DNA from 2 places in the Clostridium sp. Marseille-QA1073 genome. Region 2 is predicted to be linked to the other one. Evidence: a T-box and tRNA genes for the amino acid it is inferred to sense, from the RefSeq annotation. Region 2 holds a T-box; the other holds one or more tRNA genes.

Region 1 (3,436 bases), on a different contig from region 2:
GCAATGGCTTCATTAATTTCTGCTACAATAGATGGTTTCTTAATTCAAAATCTCCTTAAAATTAATAAAATACCTATAGAAACCATAACAAAATTTATTACAGCAAATTATAATAATGTACATGGAGAAAAATAGCTGATTAAATAGGCAATATATTTTTTCATGAAACAGGAAGGTTGATTTCATAATAGTTGAGTTATTAAAGCTTTCTAGTTATTATTTTTATAAACTTAAAGGGGATGATTACATTGGCACTAAACAATTTGTATTTTAAAGATAAACTAGAAAAAGATATTTATGTATATAAGTGGACTCCAGAAGCGTCAGAAATAAAAGGAGTAGTACAAATATCTCATGGAATGGCTGAGCATGCAGGAAGATATAATGATTTTGCAAGATTTCTAAATGAAAACGGATATATTGTTTATGCTGATGACCATAGAGGTCATGGTAAAACAAGCCCTAATGAACTTGGATACATGGGTGAAGGTGACGTATTTCATCTTATGGTAGACAATCTTAAAGAATTAACAGATATAATAAAAAAAGAAAATCCTGAATTGCCTGTATTCCTATTAGGCCATAGCATGGGTTCCTTTATTTCTTTAAGATATAGTGAACTTTATGGTAGTGAGTTAAAAGCATTAATTTTATCTGGAAGTAACGGAAAACAAAATCTCAAATTTTCCTTTGGGGCATTGGTAGCTAAAATGGAAATGAAGAAAAAAGGCCCTAAAGCCCCTGCTACTCTTATGGACAAATTAAGCTTTGGAAATTTTAATAGTAAATTTAAACCTAATCGAACAAATTCTGATTGGCTTACAAGAGATACTAAGGAAGTAGATAAATATCTTGAAGATGCTATGTGTGGCACTATACATTCAACATCATATTTTTATCATTTGTTAAGAGGACTTAAAGACAATTACAAGAATGAAAACTTAAGTAAAATACCTCCAAATTTACCTATACTATTATTAGCAGGTAAAAAAGATCCTGTAGGGTTAATGGGGCAAGGTGTTAAAAGACTTCAAAATAGTCTAAAAGATGTAGGTATTAAGAAAGTAGAAATGAAACTTTATGATGATGCACGACATGAAATACTAAATGAAATTAACAAAGAAGAAGTCTATGATGATATACTAGCATTTTTAGATAAAAATCTGAGATAGCTATACAATTGAAAATTGACTATTGACAGTGGACAATTATTGATAATTCTCCTTTATTAGAGAAGTTTTTAATTGATTTTTCTGTAAAGAGTTTAATTATTCTATAAAGATATTAATATAGTTATGATAATTGGGGTTATAAAAAATAACCCCTTTAATTTACGTCCTATTGATTTTAATTATTAAAACTTTCTGCCAACTCAGACAATGCTTCATTATGCACTCTATAAACAGTCCATTCATCCATAGGAACTGCTCCTAACTGTTTATAAAACTTAATTGATGGCTCATTCCAATCAAGACACCACCAGTCAAGTCTACCACAATTTCTATCTACAGCAAGTTTAGCTAAAAATGAAAGTAGTATTTTTCCGAATCCTTTTCCTCTCATTTCTGGCTTCACATACAAATCTTCTAAATAGATACCTGGTCGTCCCAAAAATGTTGAAAAATTGTGAAAAAATAATGCAAAACCTACTGGTTTACCTTCATATTCTCCAATTACAACTTCTGCTACCTTACGTTCAAATAATGATTCTTTTAAAATTTCTTCTGTAGCAACAACTTCATGTAATAATTTCTCATAATCTGCTAATTCCTTAATAAACTCTAGAACTAAAGGAACATCTTTCTCTTCTGCAAATCTTAAATTAAAATCTTTTACTTTAGTATTAATTAAAGTGCTCATACTTTACCTCCTAATAATTAAGTATAATTTCTATAAATATATTAAATTATAGATTTTACATAAATGATTATAGCATGAATTTGAAATAAAAAGAATATTCAGGATTATTGTCTTATGCTGTCATATATTAATGAAATAATAATTAATACTAAATTTAAAAAATATTTGCTCTATCATATAAATTTCTATACTGATATAAACAATAATCTATGTAGAAATATACCGGTTCTAAAATTAAATAGCTTATATTGATTTTCTAATAAAGTAAAAAAACTCAGTAAAACAAAGTTTACTGAGTTTTTGGCAGGGGCAGCAGGACTCGAACCCGCAACCAATGGTTTTGGAGACCACTACTCTACCAATTGAGCCATACCCCTATAACAGGATTAATTATATCACATTATTTCCACAAATACAATATGAATTTTGTTAAAGTAGTTTATTCAATTTCATAAAATCAATTATTAACTATCAATTAAGATGTGTTCAAAAATAATAATCCATTATGTTAGCCTATTTTACATTACACTGCGTCATCAAAATCTTCTCATAACATCACTATGAATAAATCCTAATGCTTTATCCTACATAAAATAGGCTAACCTCTTAAACTTATTGTTTTCTTAGATACTTAATTTAAGTTTATACATATTTTAATTATTATTGCACATTAAAACCCGAAGCTTTAACCTTTGATAGTATTTCATCAAAGTTTTCTGTTCTAACCCTTACTACAATTTCTTTAACTTCTGTTTTACTCTTTGGATCTACAACAACAAAACTTATTATGTCACCTTTATTCTCAGTAATAATCTTAGATAATTTTGATATTTGACCCGGAATATCATGTGCTATGATTGCTAAACGATGTCCTTTATTTAATCCAAATAGTTCAGTAAATTGATGGAATATTCCATAGTGAGTTACTATACCTTTAAAATCTCCACGTTCATCTACAACTGCTATAAATGAAACACTTCTAGTTTCTAAGAAGTGTGCTGCTTCTTCAACCTGTTCTAATGGTTTTATTGTTGGTACGTCAGTTCTCATAACGTTTTCTACTAAAAAATCTGAAAGTAAACATTCTCTTTCTACACATTTTTCATAATAATAAGTGTATATTTTTTCTTTTGATATAGCTCCAATAAACTTATTTCCTTCTGCAACTGGAATTGATAAAAATCCATGCTCTTCCATAAGTTCTAATGCTTCACCTATTGTCATTTTTGGCGTAACGGTTATAAGTTTATCTCTTGTCAACATTAAATTACTTACAAACATTGTTTATTCCTCCTTAATATTAAGGTACTCATGAATATTATATATCAATTATTAGAATTTTTAAATATTTCCTAAGTATTTTTATTGCTATAATATATAATTATAATAAAATGTTCATTAATTAATACTCTCTATGATAATATATTTATATAAGTTTAGATTTTTTACATAAATATAGTTTGATTTGAGTAAATATTTAATATAGGATATGGCATCTTTCGATTATTATTTTCTTTCGGGGGCCTAAGTGGGGTTGATTTATGGAAATTAGTTTAAATAAAATAGTTCATGCACT
Region 2 (3,436 bases):
TTACAAAAATTGTTGGATAAATAGATTTTATCATGTACTTTCCTCCTAAAACTAAATATTTTAAATTTTATGGTATACCTTCTTAATTTTCTTATATTTCGATTATAACAATTTTTTGAATTTTTCACCATATAAAAATACCTAGCTTTAAAAGCTAGGTTAAGACGTTTAAAATAAATTATTTTTCTTTTGAAGTTTTTTCGGATTTAAAACCAGGTATGTCTGAACCACTATTATAAGTATAATCAAATTCTTGATTGGAGATATTATTTGATACAACATTATCTCTTACGTTATCAGGAAGATTTGTATAATCTTTTAATGAATAAGCCTTAACTTCTTTTAATGGTGCTTCTAAAAATTCACGTTCATTTGGTCCATAAGAGCTTTTTTCCTTCTTTGCCATAAAAATCACTCCCTTATATAAATATGGTTTAGTTTAGACATCTTTAAAAAACAACTAGCCACTACACTAATTTATTTTCCGTTGTACCCTATCACATAGATAGATTTATAGATGTAAGTTAGTTTTTAGCTGGATATAAAATAATACTTTTATCTTTAGCTAGTCATTTTGCTTCAGACTCTTACAGTTATTTTGCCTACAATATAAAAAATAATACTAAATATATTTTGGACAAATTATAGAATTAAAAGGAGAATATTTCTTTTTGTAGAATAAGATAGTAATGATAGTAAAATTAGGTTAGTTACAATTTTATCCATATTTATGATGATTATTATAAATATAGCTTTAATACAAATTGTAATATAGTAAGTACTATTATTTTGCCATATAAAAATAACTGATCAGTATGCATATTTATTTTGTGGTATATTATGCATTTAGGATGAATAGTAATCTAAATACTACTGGAATATGTGTATTTGTATAACGCAAAATATACTTGGCATCTTTGAATAGTTATTTCTTTATATACTTACAATTTTTATTGAATTAAGGAGGAATTAATATGACAGAATTAAGACAAGTTTATAAATGTGATATTTGTGGAAATATGATAGAGGTTATACACGCTGCTGGAGGCAATTTAGTTTGCTGTGGTAAACCTATGACTCTTAAAAAAGAAAATACTACTGATGCAGCTAATGAAAAACATGTTCCTGTATTAGAAGAAGTGGATGGAAAAGTTGTTGTTAAAATAGGTTCAGTAGAGCATCCAATGACACCAGAACATCATATTGAGTGGATAGAACTTCATACAGAAGATAGAGTTTATAGAAAATATTTAAGCGTTGACGAAAAACCAGAAGCTGTTTTTAACACAACTCTTAATAAAGTTCTATACGCAAGAGAATATTGTAATTTACACGGATTATGGAAATCATAAAAACTATTGACATTATCTGCTTAATGTCATATTATATATAAAAGAAAATTAATAAAATCGTTGAAAAGAAGTAAGTAAGCTTAAAAACAGATTTAAAGAGAGTGATAGATGGTGGAATTATCATAATTATGCTTAAGCTGAATGGGTCTTTGAGATTCAAGATGAACTTAAAGTAGTCTTTGACGTGAACCTCCCGTTATAGAGGTAAGATATTATAATGTATCTGATAAAGAAGACTAAATTAATTAGTTTTAAATTTAGGTGGCACCGCGTATGATAGCGCCCTATGGAATTTTTCCATAGGGCTTTTTTATTTAATTTAGGGAATAATTTTAAAAGATAAAGGAGGAAGTTTTGTGGAAGATAAAAAAAAGGTTATATTTAGTGGAATAAAACCTTCAGGAGATTTAACATTAGGTAACTATTTAGGAGCTATTAAGAATTGGACTAAACTTCAAGAAGAATATGAATGTTATTTTTGTGTAGTTAATTTACATGCAATTACTGTATCACAAAGTCCAGCAGAGCTTAGAAGAAGAACCTTAGAAATTTTAGCAATCTATATAGCGGCAGGTATAAATCCAGATACTAATACACTATTTATTCAGTCACATGTGCCAGCTCATTGTGAGGCATCTTGGCTTTTAACTTGTAATAGTTATATGGGAGAGCTTAGTAGAATGACTCAATATAAAGATAAATCTAAGAATAGTGGAGAAAGTATAGGTGCTGGATTATTTAACTATCCAGTACTTATGGCAGCAGATATACTTTTATATCAAACAGATGTGGTACCTGTAGGAGTCGATCAAGTACAACATTTAGAGCTTGCTAGAGATTTAGCTGAAAGGTTTAATAGGCTATACAGTCCTACTTTTGTAATACCTGAGGCTTATGTGGGTAAAACTGGAGCTAAAATAATGGATTTACAAAATCCAGAGAAGAAAATGTCCAAATCTGAAGATAACCCGAATGGATGCATATTAATTATGGATCCACCTGAGGTTATAAGAAAGAAAATTTCTAGAGCTGTTACAGATAGTTTAGGAATAGTTAAATATAATGATGGCCAATTAGGCGTTAAAAATTTAATGACTATACTAAGTACTATAACAGGAATGACAATGGAAGAAATAGAGAAGAAATATGAAGGACTAGGATATGCAGAATTTAAAAAGGATGTAGGAGAAGCAATAATTTCTGAACTTGAGCCAGTTCAAAAAAAGGTTAAAGAACTTTTAGAGAACAAAGATTATCTTGAAGAAATTTATAAAAAGGGTTCAGAAAAAGCAAATTATGTAGCTACAAAGACATTAAGAAAAATGCAGAAAAAGATTGGGCTTATACCAAGATAATTAAGTTTATTTAAGAAGTTTTATTTCATATTTAAGTAAAATGTTGAAAATTGCATAGTAAATTGTTATAATTTACTATGCAATTAAAATATTTGGAGGTCATAGGCAATGACTACTAGAATAGCAGTTTTGGGTGGACCAAGATGTGGGAAGACTACACTTATACAACAATTATATGTTGATATGAAAATATTAGGATTGGATGTAGGATGTGCAGCAGAATATAGTACAGAGTATTTAAGAGAAAAAGGTATGATTGAAACTATCTCTGAACAATATGGTATATATTTAGGCCAAGCTAAGTTAGAAGAAGAGTTAGAAATTTTTGATTATGTTATTACTGATTATGCTACTTTTGTTCCATACATATATGCAAGGTTTATGCTAGGTGACAAAAAACGCACTGTAAAAGAAATAGAGATATTAAAGGATCTTTATGGTCTTGCAATTAGAGATATTTCCAAATACGATTATATATTTTATGTAGGAAGAGAATTTGGATATTCTAAAGATGGAGTTAGATGGCAAGATGAAGAAACTGCCAGCAAAGTAGATGAAGCTATTAAACAATTTTTAGATGTAGAATCTGTACCATATATTAAATTAACGGGAAATACTAGAGAAAGAGCGAAACAAATATTAGACATAATTGGAATAAAAGATATAAATTTAGAAGTTGCTGGAGAAAGCATTTAGAGACTATGTTTTAGTCACTAAATGCTTTTTAGG

What was found. A T-box is a leader RNA that pairs with one kind of tRNA and senses whether it is charged. The one in region 2 lies ahead of trpS (tryptophan--tRNA ligase), so its partner is inferred to be a tRNA-Trp.
Region 1: it has a tRNA-Trp gene. The T-box ahead of trpS (tryptophan--tRNA ligase) is inferred to sense a tRNA for this amino acid. The anticodon was not compared.

What each region holds. Positions count from the first base shown of each region.
Region 1 covers NZ_JBSVQM010000024.1:39,789-43,224, reverse strand. The annotation lists gene ACY1IQ_RS17515 (TetR/AcrR family transcriptional regulator) at 1-135, shown strand, start outside; gene ACY1IQ_RS17510 (lysophospholipase) at 249-1,172, shown strand; gene ACY1IQ_RS17505 (GNAT family N-acetyltransferase) at 1,348-1,860, opposite strand; tRNA gene ACY1IQ_RS17500 (tRNA-Trp) at 2,162-2,237, opposite strand; gene ACY1IQ_RS17495 (CBS domain-containing protein) at 2,521-3,141, opposite strand; gene ACY1IQ_RS17490 (HD-GYP domain-containing protein) at 3,402-3,436, shown strand, end outside.
Region 2 covers NZ_JBSVQM010000008.1:91,956-95,391, forward strand. The annotation lists gene ACY1IQ_RS09315 (VOC family protein) at 1-34, opposite strand, end outside; gene ACY1IQ_RS09320 (hypothetical protein) at 179-406, opposite strand; gene ACY1IQ_RS09325 (desulfoferrodoxin) at 975-1,352, shown strand; T-box leader at 1,404-1,642, shown strand; gene trpS (tryptophan--tRNA ligase) at 1,709-2,707, shown strand; gene ACY1IQ_RS09335 (AAA family ATPase) at 2,816-3,403, shown strand.